One region of the Streptomyces sp. NPDC102258 genome, then DNA from elsewhere that is predicted to be linked to it. Evidence: riboswitches for the same ligand, from Rfam matches in the RefSeq annotation. Region 1 holds a riboswitch; each other region holds the start of a gene.
What was found. A riboswitch is a leader RNA that binds a small molecule or an ion and turns the genes downstream of it on or off. The one in region 1 is predicted to bind cobalamin.
Positions count from the first base shown of each region.

Region 2: it holds a riboswitch for cobalamin, as region 1 does, so the genes downstream of both, cobN (cobaltochelatase subunit CobN) here and ACZ6ZT_RS08330 (energy-coupling factor ABC transporter permease) in region 1, are expected to answer to the same signal.
Region 3: it holds a riboswitch for cobalamin, as region 1 does, so the genes downstream of both, ACZ6ZT_RS09410 (ribonucleoside-diphosphate reductase subunit alpha) here and ACZ6ZT_RS08330 (energy-coupling factor ABC transporter permease) in region 1, are expected to answer to the same signal.

Region 1 is NZ_JBVJLO010000004.1:77,231-82,347, reverse strand. Features, by position in the region: gene ACZ6ZT_RS08345 (energy-coupling factor ABC transporter ATP-binding protein) at 1-688, opposite strand, end outside; gene cbiQ (cobalt ECF transporter T component CbiQ) at 679-1,428, opposite strand; gene ACZ6ZT_RS08335 (energy-coupling factor ABC transporter substrate-binding protein) at 1,432-1,830, opposite strand; gene ACZ6ZT_RS08330 (energy-coupling factor ABC transporter permease) at 1,836-2,534, opposite strand; cobalamin riboswitch at 2,563-2,780, opposite strand; gene ACZ6ZT_RS08325 (AMIN-like domain-containing (lipo)protein) at 2,831-3,349, opposite strand; gene ACZ6ZT_RS08320 (SsgA family sporulation/cell division regulator) at 3,426-3,833, opposite strand; gene ACZ6ZT_RS08315 (L-serine ammonia-lyase) at 4,078-5,117, opposite strand, start outside.
Region 2 is NZ_JBVJLO010000025.1:37,200-42,316, forward strand. Features, by position in the region: gene ACZ6ZT_RS31125 (precorrin-8X methylmutase) at 1-289, opposite strand, end outside; gene cobG (precorrin-3B synthase) at 294-1,580, opposite strand; cobalamin riboswitch at 1,791-1,916, shown strand; gene cobN (cobaltochelatase subunit CobN) at 1,957-5,117, shown strand, end outside.
Region 3 is NZ_JBVJLO010000004.1:322,776-327,892, forward strand. Features, by position in the region: gene ACZ6ZT_RS09395 (carbon starvation CstA family protein) at 1-1,088, shown strand, start outside; gene ACZ6ZT_RS09400 (CstA-like transporter-associated (seleno)protein) at 1,085-1,282, shown strand; gene ACZ6ZT_RS09405 (Uma2 family endonuclease) at 1,338-1,922, opposite strand; cobalamin riboswitch at 2,035-2,167, shown strand; gene ACZ6ZT_RS09410 (ribonucleoside-diphosphate reductase subunit alpha) at 2,314-4,698, shown strand; gene ACZ6ZT_RS09415 (ribonucleotide-diphosphate reductase subunit beta) at 4,698-5,117, shown strand, end outside.

The sequences.
Region 1 (5,117 bases):
CCAGCAGCGCCGCGGCCGGGCCGGTCCTGATGCCCGCCGGGGTCAGCACCGCCGCGTCGTCGGCCCAGCGCACCGCGAGGTCCACGTCGTGGGTGGCCATCACCACCGTGGTGCCGGCCGCGCGCAGACCCGCCAGTACGTCCAGGAGGCGCTCCTGCCCGTCCGGGTCCAGCCCGGCCGTCGGCTCGTCGAGGATCAGCACGCGCGGTGCCATCGCCACCGCCCCGGCGATGGCCGCCCGCTTGCGCTGCCCGTAGGAGAGGAGGTGGGTGGGGCGGCCGCGCAGCGCGGTGATGTCCAGGGCGGCGAGGGCGGCTTCGACCCGCTCGCGGACCTCCGGCGCGGACAGCCCCAGGTTCATCGGCCCGAAGGACACGTCCTGTTCGACCGAGGCCGCGAAGAGCTGGTCGTCCGGGTCCTGGACCACCAGCTGCACCGAGGTCCGCAGCCGGGTCAGCCCCGCCCGGTCGTGGGCCACCACCGCGCCGTCCAGGCGCAGCGTGCCCGTGACGGGCCGCAGCCCGCCGCTGAGCAGCCGCATCAGCGTGGTCTTGCCGCTGCCGTTGCGGCCCAGCAGGACCAGCGCCCGGCCCTCCTCGATCCCGAAGTCCACCCCGGACAGCACGGCCGGGCCGTCCTCGTAGGCGTATCCCGCCCCGGCCAGTTCCACCACCACGCTCACGGGCACAGCTCCTTCAGTACGAGGGTCCCCGCGACCAGGGCGGCCAGCAGGGCGGCGGAGGCCGTGAGGAACCGCCAGGACAGCGACGCCTCGGGGACGAGGACCCGTAGCGCGCCGTCGTAACCGCGCCCGGCCAGCCCCTCCTGGAGCCGGGCGGCGCGGTCGAAGGCCCGGACGAACGTGGTCGCGGCGAGCCCGGCCAGCGAACGCCACACCGCCGCCCGGCCCGTCTGGCCGAGCCGGGCCGCCTGGGCCCGGCGGACCCGCGCCATCGAGTCGAGCAGCAGGAAGCCGATGCGGTACATGACGAGTGCCACGTCCACCACCGGGGCGGGCACCCCGGCCCGCACCAGCCGGGGCAGTACGTCCGAGACCGGGGTGGTGAAGGCGAACAGCAGCACGCCGAGGGAGGCCGCCGAGGTGCGCAGCAGGAGTTCCGCCGCGTGCCGGGGCCCGTCCGGGGCCAGGGCGACGAACCCGGCCGGGCCGCCCACCGACACCAGCAGCGGCAGCGCCCCGGTCACGCAGAAACCGAGCGGCACCCGGAAGGCCCGCCACAGCTGCCGGCCCGCCACCCCGGCCGGGCCCAAAAGCACGGCGAGGGCGGCGGCCGCGACCAGCGGTCCGCCGGGCCAGGGCGGCAGGCAGACGGCGGTGACCGTCAGCCCGAGCCCGAGGAGGGCCTTCTCCAGCGGGTGCCGGCCGCGCCAACGGCTGGAGTGGGCCGCCACGTCGATCGGCAGCACCGCCTAGGCCTCCGGCGCGGCGGGGACGGGGGCCGCCGGGCCGGCCGTGGCCCCCGGGCCCGCGACCGGGTCCACCGCCGGGTCCGAGGCCTGGGCCGTGGCCAGGGCCAGGCCCTGCCGACGGCCCTTGCGGATCCCGAAGTAGTACGCGAGCACGCCCGCGCCCAGCGCCGCCTGGAGGGCGAACAGCGCCGACTCGACCTCCCCGGAGGGAGGTTCGTACAGCGGGGAGAACCAGGGCTTGTAGTCCGGCTCCAGTTCCGTGATGGCCGTCTGCGCCTGCGCGTCCGCGCCCGCGAACGGCTCCTCCTTGTCGTCGCCGAGCCCCAGCGCGAGCGGGAGCACGGCGAGCGCCGCCACCAGGAGCAGCAGCAGGGTGTTGATCTTCGCGTTCCGGGTCAGGGCCATCAGAGCGCCGCCTCCCGGCGCGCCCCGGCGGTGCCGGTCATCCGCGCGACCCCGAGCCGGACCAGGTCCGACCGGCTGGACTGCATCAGCAGCCGCATCACGAGGACGGTCAGCAGCCCCTCGCTCACCGCGAGCGGGATCTGGGTCACGGCGAAGATGCCGGCGAACTTCTCCAGGGAGCCCAGGAACCCGCTGGAGGGGTCCGGGAAGGCGAGCGCGAGCTGTACGGAGGTCACGCAGTAGGTGACGAGGTCGGCGACGAACGCCCCGGCGAAGACGGTCACCATCAGCGGCGCACCGGACTTCCGCAGCAGCCGGTAGGCGGCGTACCCGGCCCAGGGGCCGGCGATGGCCATCGAGAAGACGTTCGCGCCGAGCGTGGTCAGGCCGCCGTGCGCGAGCAGCAGCGCCTGGAACAACAGGGTGATCGTGCCCAGGACCGCCATGATCGGCGGCCGGAACAGGATGGCCCCGAGTCCGGTCCCGGTCGGGTGGGAGCAGCTGCCCGTCACCGAGGGGATCTTGAGCGCGGACAGGACGAAGGTGAACGCGCCGGACGCGCCGAGCAGCAGCGTGCTCTCCGGGTTGGCCTTCACCTCGCGGGTCAGGGCGCGGACACCGTGGACGACGAACGGGGCCGACGCGGCGCCCCAGGCGGCCGCGTGCAAGGGGGGCAGGAACCCCTCGGCTATATGCATGTGTGGGAGACCTCTCCAGCACCTCGTGGATGGACGACGCGCCCCGGCCGGTCTCCTGGCTTACGGGTCATGATGCCCGGGCTCCGCCTTCCCGGTCCCCCGCGGTCTCCCGCGCGGGTCCAGTGGCTTCCCGCAGGAGTGGAGCCGGACTTCCCGATCACAGTGGCGAGGGCCGCACCGGTTTCCCACCGGTTTCCCGAACACCAAGGCTTGTTGACCCTAGTCGCCCGGGCGGACCGGCAACAAACCCGCTCCCCGGAGGGACGCGGTCCGCCGGCGGCGCCCGGGCGGCCGGTTCAGCAGGTGGCCGGGTGGGCGACGTCCACCACGTACCGCTCGGGCGAGTGGAGGACGCTGGTGGTGAAGGCGGGCGGGGTGTCGAAGGCGGCGCCGAAGGTCACGTACCCCTCGTAGTCGCCGGTCAGGGCGAGGCCCTTGAGCTTGCTGAGCCCGATCTGCTGGAGCTTGGGCCCCTGGTAGACGTTGTGGCCCGCGTCGTCGTGTGCGGCGGCGGGGTGCAGGCGGATCTCCAGGAAGTACGTGCCCGCCAGCGGGACGGGCTTGCCGGACCCGTCGTAGACCAGCTCGGAGACGGGCGTGACGGTGACCGGCGGGGCGGCGCCCTGCAGGTCGATGACGATCCGGTCGTACGTGCAGTGACCGCCCCAGCGGGCGTTCACGACGAGCGGGGTCGCGGCACTGACGGCTGGGGCGGCGGCCGATGCCGGGGCGCTGAGCGCGAGTCCGGCGGTGAGCAGGGCGCCCGTGGCCAGGGCCACGGTCCGGCGGCGGCGCGGGCTGAGCGGGTGACGCATGAAGTCCCCCCGATTCTCGTGAGACGGGGACTGCCTGTCACCCGGGAAGACACCGCCGGGGACCCCGGCGGTTCCCTCAGTGCGCCAGCAGCGCGCTCAGTTCCGCGTCCAGGTCGTAGTGGCGCCGTTCCTGCCCGCGCGGGACCAGGTCGGTCATCCGGCGGCACAGCTCCCGTACGTCCTTGGCGCGGGCGGAGACCACGCAGCTGTGCCGGCCGTTGCTGAAGGCGAGGAACACCCGCGGTTCGGTGCCCCGGCGCAGCGGCCACACCTGGATGTCGCCCTCGCCGGTGCCGCAGGTCTGCCCGTCGAGGAGCAGCTCGCGCGAGAACACCCAGCGGGCGAGGTGGGTCCCGGCGCCGCGGAAGTCGACGGCCAGCTCGTACGGCCGGTCCGTGCGGTACACGAAGGTGCCGGTCAGCGGGACGGTCAGCGGTACGGCCTCCAGCCGCAACGGCAGGACGCGGTGCTCGGTGGTGGCCATGGTGGCTCTGCCTCTCTTCGCGCGGTGGGCTCACGGGCCCCCCTCGGGCACGCTAGCCGACGATCCCGGCCCTCCCCGGGGCCGAAGGTCCCGAGCGCGGGGGCCGCTCGGCCCGATCCCGGGACCTGCCCGGCGCCTACCCAGGGTCCGCGCGGATCCGCGCCGCCGGCCGGGACGCGCACGAGCCCGCCCTCCGGGGGAGGGCGGGCTCGGGGGGCCGGTCAGCGCGCGGGGGCGGGGCCGGTCAGCACTCGATGACGTTGACCGCGAGACCGCCGCGCGCGGTCTCTTTGTATTTGACCTTCATGTCGGCGCCGGTCTCCTTCATGGTCTTGATGACCTTGTCCAGGGAGACCTTGTGGGAGCCGTCGCCGCGCATCGCCATCCGGGCCGCGGTGACGGCCTTGACGGCGGCCATGCCGTTGCGCTCGATGCACGGGATCTGGACGAGGCCGCCGACCGGGTCGCAGGTCAGGCCGAGGTTGTGCTCCATGCCGATCTCGGCGGCGTTCTCGACCTGCTCCGGGCTGCCGCCCAGGACCTCGGCGAGGGCGCCGGCCGCCATCGAGCAGGCGGAGCCGACCTCGCCCTGGCAGCCGACCTCGGCGCCGGAGATGGAGGCGTTCTCCTTGAAGAGCAGCCCGATGGCACCGGCCGACAGCAGGAAGCGGACCACGCCGTCCTCGTCGGCGCCGGGCACGAAGTTCATGTAGTAGTGCAGTACCGCCGGGATGATGCCCGCGGCGCCGTTGGTCGGGGCGGTGACCACCCGGCCGCCTGCGGCGTTCTCCTCGTTCACGGCCATCGCGTAGAGGGTGATCCACTCCATCGACAGCGCCTGCGGGTCGCCCTCGGAGCGCAGCTTGCGCGCGGTGTTCGCGGCGCGGCGCCGGACCTTCAGGCCGCCGGGCAGGATCCCCTCGCGCGACATGCCGCGCGCGACGCAGGCCTGCATGACCCGCCAGATCTCCAGGAGGCCCTCGCGGATCTCCTCCTCCGTGCGCCAGGCCTTCTCGTTCTCCAGCATCATCGCGGAGATCGACAGGCCGCTCTCGCGGGCCATGCGCAGCATCTCGTCGCCGCTGCGGAAGGGGAACTTCAGCTCGGTGTCGTCGAGCTTGATCCGGTCCTCGCCGACCGCGTCCTCGTCCACGACGAAGCCGCCGCCGACCGAGTAGTACGTCTTCTCCAGCAGCGGGGCGCCGGCCGCGTCGTACGCGAAGAGCGTCATGCCGTTCGCGTGGTAGGGCAGGGAGCGGCGGCGGTGCAGGATGAGCTGGCTCG
Region 2 (5,117 bases), on a different contig from region 1:
TGGCGGCGGGCAGCCGCTTGCGGGTGACGCCGCTGGCGACCATCTGCACGTCGCACAGGACCGGCGCGCCCGCGCGCAGCGCGGCGCGCGCCCGCAGCACGACGTCCGGGGTGTAGCCGAGGTCCCCGGGCAGGTCGGTCATCCCGCAGGCGTGAATCATGCGCACCGCGACCTGGGCGACGGAGGCGGGCAGCCCGGAAAGGTCCGCCTCGGCGCGGATCGTGGCAAAGGACTGCCGGTAGATCGCGGCGCCGTCCTTCTCGTACTCGAACACGGTGTACTCGCTCATTTCTTCACTGGGTGGTGCTGCGGGCGGTCGTCAGGGCCGCCGCCAGATCTGGGTGCCGGACGGTCGCGGGGGCGCGGCCGGCCGCGGAGACCTCGTAGCCGTCCGGGGTGGCGACGAGGTCCACCCAGGCGGCGGCGCGCGGATGCCCGCAGCGGCGTTCGCATCCGGACCAGTGCACGGGCAGCGGCCCGGGCGTCCGCCGTACGAGGGCCAGCGCGTCGGCGCGTACGTCGGCCCGGGACTTGGCGCAACCGGGCCGCCCGGTACAGGCGGTGACGGAGCGCCAGGGGTCTTCGGGGGTGGTGACGAGGCCGGCGTCGGCGGCGGCGGCGAGCGCGCGGGCGGCCGAGGGCCCGGTCAGTCCGGGGACGACGATCCCGCGCCAGGGTGTCAGCCGCAGCCCCGCGCGGCCGCCCGCTCGGGCCAGCGTGCGCCACTGGCCGCTGCTCAGCCGGCCGAGGGGGGCCAGTACGGACAGCGCGGCCCGCCCGTCCGCTCCGCGCACCAGCCCCGGCTCGGGCCCGTCACCCGGCGGGGGCACGGACGCGTCCGCGACCCGGCCGGTGATCCCGGCGGCGGCCAGCCGACCCGCCAACTCGTTGGTATCCAGGGCGTGTTCGGGGGGCAGTTCGCTCACCCGCCAGGCTCGCGTACCGGCCGACCGGGCGGCGTCGAGGAAGTGGCGGGCGGCGAGCAGCGCGGCCCGGGGGGCATGCTCCGCCGCGACGCGGACGCCCTCCCGGGCGCCGGCGGTGGACACCAGGGCCGTGCCGTCGGGGCGCGCGACCACGACGACGTCTCCGGCGAGGGCGGCCACGTCGCCGCGCCCGTCGTCGAGGGCGAACAGGAAGCGCCCGGAGAGCCCGGCCGCCGCCGGATCGGCGCACAACAGCCGGTCCAGCTCCGGCACCCAGGCCGACACATCGGGCAGGCCGGAGCGGTCCAGGCCGGTCAGCGGGGAGGCCACGATGTTGCGGACGCGCTCGTGCGAGGGCGCGGGGAGCAGCCCGGCCCGGTCCAGCAGCGCGGCGAGTTCCCCGCCGCAGGCCGCGCCGAGGCCGCGCAGTTGCGCGTTGCCGCGCGAGGTGAGGTCGAGGTGGCCGTCGCCGAGCCGGTCGGCGGCGTCGGCCAGCGCCACCGCCGCCGGGCCGTCGAGGAGCCCGCCGGGGATCCGGACGCGCGCCAGGAACCCGTCGTCCGCCGCGTGCAGGCGCAGCGCGCCGGGGCAGGCGTCACCGCGGTCCCGTATGACGGGTTCGTCCCGCGATGTGACGGAAGGGGGCTGGGGCATGGCCGCGAGCATACCCACGATTCCCCACGCCCGGCCTGTGTCAGACGCCACCCTCCCCACCCCGCAGCCCCCTCCCCCGTACGGTTCCCGCCGCCCCGTCGGCGTTTCGCGGCGCGGCCCCCGGGGCAGGTCCCCCGCGCTCCCGCCCGAGCGGGCCACCCCCACTCCCGGCCAGGGACGACGCCGCCTAGGATGACCTTCCGACGGGCCGTTCGGCCCGTCATCGCCGAGGACGGCGACATGGGAGGAAGCCCGGTGCGATTCCGGCGCGGTCCCGCCACTGTGAACCCCGCGGAGCGATCGGCGGGGTGAGTCAGGAACTCCCGTCGTCCTCACTGCCCGGGGCGCGGAAACCCCGAGGAAGGCCTGCCGCCGCATGATCCTGCTGCTGTCGACGTCCGACACCGATCTGCTGAGCGCTCGCGCCGCCGCGGACGGCCCCGTCCCGTACCGGTTCGCGAACCCCTCCCGCCTCCCCCTCGACGACCTCCCCGGGCTCCTCGACGGCGTCGGGCTGGTCGTCGTACGCCTCCTCGGCGGCCTCCGCGCCTGGCAGGAGGGCCTCGACGTCCTCCTGGCCCCCGGCCAGACCCGCCCGGTCGTGGTGCTGACCGGCGAACAGGCCCCGGACGCCCAGCTGATGGAGGCCTCCACCGTCCCCATCGGCATCGCGGCCGAGGCGCACGCCTACCTCGCGCACGGCGGCCCCGCCAACCTCGACCAGCTGGCCCGCTTCCTCTCCGACACCGTGCTCCTCACCGGCCACGGCTTCGAGCCCCCCGCCGCCTCCCCCACCTGGGGCCACCTGGAGCGCCCCGCCGCCGAGTCGGCCGAGGGCCCGCGCGTCGCGGTGCTCTACTACCGCGCCCACCAGATGAGCGGCAACACCGCCTTCGTGCACGCCCTCTGCGCGGCCATCGAGGCCAAGGGCGGCCGCCCCCTGCCGCTGTACGTGTCCTCCCTGCGCACCCCGGAGCCGGAACTGCTGGCCGAGCTGGCGGGCGTCGACGCGCTCATCACCACCGTCCTGGCCGCCGGCGGCACCCGCCCGGCCACCGCCTCCGCGGGCGGGGACGACGAGTCCTGGGACGCGGGCGCCCTCGCCTCGCTCGGCGTACCGATCCTCCAGGCCCTGTGCCTGACCGGCTCCCGCGGCGCCTGGGAGGAGAACGACGAGGGCCTCTCGCCGCTCGACGCCGCCACCCAGGTCGCGGTCCCGGAGTTCGACGGCCGCCTGATCACGGTGCCGTTCTCCTTCAAGGAGATCGACGAGGACGGCCTGCCCGCCTACGTCGCCGACCCCGAGCGGGCCGCCCGCGTCGCCGGCATCGCGGTGCGCCACGCCCGGCTGCGGCACATCGAGCGCCGCGACAAGCGGATCGCCCTCGTCCTGTCGGCGTACCCCACCAAGCACTCCCGCATCGGCAACGCCGTCGGCCTCGACACCCCGGCCAGCGCCGTGGAGCTGCTGCGCACCCTCATCGCGGGCGGCTACGACTTCGGCCCGGCGACCGATATCCCCGGCCTCGTCTCGGGCGACGGCGACGAGCTGATCCGCGCGCTGATCGAGGCGGGCGGCCACGACCAGGACTGGCTGACCGAGGAGCAGCTCGCCCGCAACCCGGTCCGCATCCCGGCGGCCGACTACCGCCGCTGGTTCGCCGAACTGCCCGCCGAGCTCCGCGAAAGCGTCGAGGAGCACTGGGGCGAGGCTCCCGGCAACATGTTCGTGGACCGTTCGGCGAACCCCGAGGGCGACATCGTCCTCGCGGCGCTGCGCCGCGGCAACCTGCTGATCCTGATCCAGCCGCCGCGCGGCTTCGGCGAGAACCCGATCGCGATCTACCACGATCCGGACCTGCCGCCCTCGCACCACTACCTGGCCGCGTACCGCTGGATCCAGGCGCGCGCGGAGGACGGCGGCTTCGGCGCCGACGCGATGATCCACCTGGGCAAGCACGGCAACCTCGAATGGCTGCCCGGCAAGAACGCCGGCCTCTCCGCCTCCTGCGCCCCGGACGCCGCCCTCGGCGACCTCCCCCTGATCTACCCCTTCCTCGTCAACGACCCGGGCGAGGGCACGCAGGCCAAGCGCCGCGTGCACGCCACCCTGGTCGACCACCTGGTGCCGCCGATGGCGCGCGCCGAGTCGTACGGGGACATCGCCCGGCTCGAACAGCACCTGGACGAGTACGCGCAGATCAGCGCCATGGACCCGGCGAAGCTGCCGGCGATCCGCGCGCAGATCTGGACGCTGATCCAGGCGGCGAAGCTGCACCACGACCTGGGCCTCGAAGAACGCCCGGACGACGAGGGCTTCGACGACTTCCTCCTCCACGTCGACGGCTGGCTGTGCGAGGTCAAGGACGCGCAGATCCGCGACGGCCTGCACGTCCTCGGCGGCGCCCCGACCGGCGAGGCCCGCGTCAACCTGGTCCTGGCGATCCTGCGGGCCCGCCAGATCTGGGGCGGTACGACGGCCCTCCCGGGCCTGCGCGAGGCCCTCGGCCTGGACGAGTCGGCCCCCACCCGCACCTCGGCGGACGCCGTCGAGGAGACGGCCCGCGCCCTGGTCCGGGCGATGGAGGACGCCGGCTGGTCCGCGGACGCGGTCGCCTCCGTCGCCGCCGGCCACCCCGCGGCGGTGGCGGACGTCCTCGCCTTTGCCGCCCGCGAGGTCGTCCCGCGCCTGGCGGGCACCACGGACGAGATCGCGCACGTCGTCCGGGCCCTGGACGGCGACTTCGTACCGGCGGGCCCCTCCGGCTCCCCGCTGCGCGGCCTGGTCAACGTCCTGCCGACCGGCCGCAACTTCTACTCGGTCGACCCGAAGGCCGTCCCCTCCCGGCTGGCGTGGGAGACGGGCCAGGCCCTCGCGGACTCCCTCCTCACCCGCTACCGCACCGACAACGACGGCGAATGGCCCGCCTCCGTCGGCCTCTCCCTGTGGGGCACGAGCGCGATGCGCACGGCGGGCGACGACATCGCGGAAGCCCTGGCCCTCCTCGGCGTCCGCCCGGTCTGGGACGAGGCCTCGCGCCGCGTCACGGGCATCGAGGCGATCCCGCTCACCGAACTCGGCCGCCCCCGCATCGACGTGACGCTCCGTATCTCGGGCTTCTTCCGCGACGCCTTCCCGCACGTCATCGGCCTGCTGGACGACGCGGTCCGGCTGGCGGCCGCCCTGGAGGAGCCCGCCGCGGACAACTACGTGCGTGCCCACGCCCAGGCGGACCTGGCCGAGCACGGTGACGAACGCCGCGCGACGACCCGTATCTTCGGCTCCCGCCCGGGCACCTACGGCGCCGGCATCCTCCAGCTGATCGACTCCCGCGACTGGCGCACCGACGCCGACCTGGCGGAGGTCTACACGGTCTGGGGCGGTTACGCCTACGGCCGCGGCCTGGAGGGCCGCCCGGCCCGCGCCGAGATGGAGTCGGCGTACAAGCGCATCACGGTGGCGGCGAAGAACACCGACACCCGTGAGCACGACATCGCGGACTCCGACGACTACTTCCAGTACCACGGCGGCATGGT
Region 3 (5,117 bases), 250 kb from region 1:
AGACCCAGGTCCGGGTCATCGGCTACGGCGCGATGCTCACCGAGTCCTTCGTCGCCATCATGGCCGTGATCGCCGCCTGCATCATCGAGCCCGGCCTCTTCTTCGCGGTCAACTCCCCGGCCGGGGTCATCGGCACCACCGTCCAGACCGCCTCCGAGGCCGTCACCCACCTGGGCTTCGCCATCAGCCCCGAGTCCCTCGCGCAGGCCGCGAAGGACGTCGAGGAGACCAGCCTGCTGTCCCGTACGGGCGGTGCGCCGACCTTCGCACTCGGGATGTCGGACATCTTCTCCTCCGTCGTCGGCGGGTCCGGGATGAAGGCCTTCTGGTACCACTTCGCCATCATGTTCGAGGCGCTCTTCATCCTGACCACGGTGGACGCGGGCACCCGGGTGGGGCGCTTCATGCTCCAGGACACCCTCGGCAACGTGCACAAGTCCTTCAAGGACGTCAGCTGGAAGCCGGGCGTCTGGGCGGCGAGCGCGGTCGTGGTCGGCGGCTGGGGCTACTTCCTGTGGGTCGGCGTCAAGGACCCGCTGGGCGGCATCAACCAGCTCTTCCCGCTGTTCGGCATCGCGAACCAGCTGCTGGCCGCGGTGGCGCTCGCCGTCTGCACCACGCTGCTGGTGAAGTCGGGCCGGCTCAAGTGGGCGTGGATCACGGCCGTCCCGCTCGCCTGGGACGTGGCCGTCACCCTCACCGCGAGCTACCAGAAGGTCTTCTCCGACGACGTGAAGGTCGGCTTCTTCGCGCAGCGGGACAAGTACCAGGGCGGGATCGACGCCGGGAAGGTGCTGGCGCCCGCCAAGAACATGGACGAGATGCACACCGTGGTCACCAACGCCACGGTCGACGGCGTCCTGTCGGTGCTGTTCGCCGTGCTGATCCTGATCGTGCTGGCGGACGCGGCCCGGACCTGCCTGCGGGCCGTCTCCGACCCGGGCTCGGTGCGGCTCTCCGAGGTGCCGTGGAGCCAGTCGCGGATCGTCGCCCCGGCCGGGCTGATCGCGACCGCCGAGGAGAAGGCCGAGATGGCCGCGGCCGGCCTCGACAGCGGCGGCGGCCGGGCCGCGGAGCCCGTCCGGTGAGCCGGGTCCGCGGGGCGCTGGCGAAGGCGCGGTACTTCGTACGGGAGTTCTCGGGCGAGGCCGCGTACGACCGTTACGTCGCCCACGCCCGCTCCCACGACCCGCACGCCGAGGTCCTGACCCGCCGGGCCTTCGAACGGGCCCGGACGGACTCCCGCGAGGCCGACCCCCGCGAGGGCTTCCACTGCTGCTGACCCCCCGCCACCCCCGAAGGGCCGCTCCGTGAAACGGGGCGGCCCTTCGTCGTGGTCAGCGCACCCAGTCCTTGAGGACCTCGGTCTGAAGAGTGATGCCGACCGGGTCGGGGAGGGCGATGTCCGTGCCGTACGGAACGATGTGGACGCTCTCGTACCGTCGGCCGTGGGGCTGGCTGTAGACGGAGACCTCGCACTTGGCCCGGTCGATCAGGAGGTAGACGGGAATGCCGGTCTCCGCGTAGGCGCGGGGCTTTTCGACGTGGTCCCGCCGGTGGGTGTCGGCATCCCAGGAGGTCACCTCGACGGCCATCAGGACCGGCTCGGGATCGACCCAGTCACCGTGGCCGACAAAGGCGTCCGGATGCGCCAGGACCGCATCGGGGATGGCCCGCCCGGTCCGGTATTCCTCCGCCTTGATCCCCTGCCCCGGATGCAGGAACAGATCGGGCCGCGACTGCAGGCAGATCTTGAGCAGCCACTGGATGATCCGACCGTGGTCTCCGTCCGGCATGGCTTTGCTCCTGATGACCCCGTCGATGAACTCCAGCCGCGTCCCCTCCCGCTCGCGAGCCGCTATGCGTGCCACGGCCTCGAAGTCCTCGGTCGGCATGTGGGGCCTGTGGGTCATCACGGTCATGCCTCGCTCACCTTCCTCGACGGTGCTGTCTCCGACGATAGCGGAGAGGTACCTCACCGGGACGCGGCGTTGTGGGCCGACACTACATGTGGGGGCTACCGCATCCAGGCGCCCCCACATGTATGCTCAGGGCTGCTGTCGCCGCAGGGGAATCCGGTGCGAATCCGGAACTGTCCCGCAACGGTATGAAGTGCACCCTTTCGTGCTCCGCAAGTCCGAGGACCTGCCGACAGCGCGCCCGGCTCGACCGATCCGGGTGCCGACCACGTCCGGGCCTCGCGGTTGGGCCGGGGGACGCCATGCGGTGGGGTACGCGTACCCGCACGCCCGCATGCGCCCGCCCGTGCTCCGCCCCACCGATGACCGGGCCGAGCGAGGGAGAGCTCCCCCCGTGACCATCGCGCCCGCCGCACCGCGCGCCGAGTCCGACCAGCCCGCAGCCGAAGGCCCCGGGGCCGCGCTGCTGCGCACCCTCACCGAGCTGACGGCCGACCTCCCCGACACCGACCCCGGCCGGGTCGCCGCCGCCGCCCTGCGCGGCCGCAGCTCCGTCGCGGACGAGGCCGAACTGCGCGGGCTGGCCACCGAGGCAGCCGCGGGGCTGATCTCCGAGGACCCGGCGTACTCCCGCCTCGCCGCCCGCCTGCTCACGCTGGCCGTCGCCGACGAGGCCGCGGGCCAGGGGTCCACCTCCTTCGCCGAGTCCGTCGCGGTGGGTCACCGCGAGGGCCTGATCGCCGACCGCACCGCCGAGTTCGTGGCCCTCCACGCCGCCCGGCTCGACGCCCTGGTCGCGCACGCGCTCGCCGAGGGCGCGGACGACCGCTTCGGCTTCTTCGGCCTGCGCACCCTGCACAGCCGCTACCTGCTGCGCCACCCCCTCACCCGTCAGGTGATCGAGACCCCCCAGTACTTCATGCTGCGCGTGGCGTGCGGCCTCGCGGAGAACGACTCGGTCCAGGCCGTCGAGGAAGTCGCCTCCCTCTACCGGCTGATGAGCCGCCTGGACTACCTGCCGTCCTCCCCCACGCTCTTCAACTCCGGCACCCGCCACCCGCAGATGTCCTCCTGCTACCTGCTGGACTCCCCGCTGGACGAGCTGGACTCGATCTACGACCGCTACCACCAGGTCGCGCGCCTGTCCAAGCACGCCGGCGGCATCGGCCTGTCGTACTCCCGCATCCGCGCCCGCGGTTCGCTGATCCGCGGCACCAACGGCCACTCCAACGGCATCGTGCCGTTCCTGAAGACCCTCGACGCCTCCGTCGCCGCCGTGAACCAGGGCGGCCGCCGCAAGGGCGCCGCCGCCGTCTACCTGGAGACCTGGCACGCGGACATCGAGGAGTTCCTGGAGCTCCGCGACAACACCGGCGAGGACCAGCGCCGCACCCACAACCTGAACCTCGCCCACTGGGTGCCGGACGAGTTCATGCGCCGGGTCAACGCCGACGCCGAGTGGTCGCTGTTCTCCCCCGCCGACGTGCCCGAGCTGGTCGACCTGTGGGGCGACGACTTCGACGCCGCCTACCGCAAGGCCGAGGCCGACGGGCTGGCCCGCAAGACCATGCCCGCCCGCGACCTGTACGGCCGGATGATGCGCACCCTCGCGCAGACCGGCCAGGGCTGGATGACCTTCAAGGACGCCTCCAACCGCACGGCGAACCAGACCGCCGAGCCGGGCACGGTCGTCCACTCCTCCAACCTCTGCACCGAGATCATCGAGGTCACCAACGACGGCGAGACGGCCGTCTGCAACCTCGGCTCGGTCAACATGGGCGCCTTCGTCGTGGACGGCGACATCGACTGGGAGCGCCTGGACGAGACCGTCCGCACCGCGGTGACCTTCCTCGACCGCGTCGTGGACATCAACTTCTACCCGACCGAGCAGGCGGGCCGCTCCAACTCCCGCTGGCGGCCGGTGGGCCTGGGCGCGATGGGCCTCCAGGACGTCTTCTTCAAGCTGAAGCTGCCCTTCGACTCCCCCGAGGCGAAGGCCCTGTCCACCAAGCTCTCCGAGCGCATCATGCTGGCCGCGTACGAGGCCTCCTGCGACCTCGCCGAGCGCAGCGGCCCCCTCCCGGCCTGGGAGCAGACCCGCACCGCCCGCGGCGTCCTGCACCCCGACCACTTCGACGTGGAGCTGAACTGGCCCGAGCGCTGGGACGCCCTGCGCGCCCGCGTCGCCACGTCCGGCATGCGCAACTCGCTGCTCCTGGCCATCGCCCCGACGGCGACCATCGCGTCCATCGCGGGTGTGTACGAGTGCATCGAGCCGCAGGTCTCCAACCTCTTCAAGCGCGAGACGCTCAGCGGTGAGTTCCTCCAGGTCAACGCCTACCTGGTGGAGGAGCTGAAGCAGCTCGGCGTGTGGGACGCGCAGACCCGCGAGGCGCTGCGCGAGGCCAGCGGCTCCGTGCAGGGCTTCGGCTGGATCCCGGCCGAGGTGCGCGAGCTGTACCGCACGGCGTGGGAGATCCCGCAGCGCGGTCTGATCGACATGGCGGCGGCCCGTACGCCGTTCCTCGACCAGGCGCAGTCGCTGAACCTGTTCCTGGAGACGCCCACCATCGGCAAGCTCAGCTCGATGTACGCGTACGCCTGGAAGCAGGGTCTGAAGACCACGTACTACCTGCGCTCCCGCCCGGCGACGAAGATCGCCCGCGCCGCCTCCGGCAGCGCCGTGCCGGCCGCCGCCGCCCCCCTCCCGCAGGCCGTCGACGCCGATGCCCTGGCCTGCTCCCTTGAGAACCCCGAGTCCTGCGAGGCCTGCCAGTAATGAGCTCCACCGCCAAGAACCTGCTCGACCCGGGCTTCGAGCTGACGCTTCGTCCCATGCGCTACCCGGACTTCTACGAGCGCTACCGGGACGCGATCAAGAACACCTGGACCGTCGAGGAGGTCGACCTCCACTCGGACGTCGCCGACCTGGCGAAGCTGACGCCGGCCGAGCAGCACATGATCGGCCGTCTGGTCGCGTTCTTCGCGACGGGCGACTCGATCGTCTCGAACAACCTGGTGCTGACGCTCTACAAGCACATCAACTCCCCGGAGGCGCGCCTTTACCTGTCGCGCCAGCTGTTCGAGGAGGCCGTGCACGTCCAGTTCTATCTGACGCTGCTCGACACCTACCTGCCCGACCCGGACGACCGCGCGGCCGCCTTCGACGCCGTCGAGGAGATCCCGTCGATCCGCGAG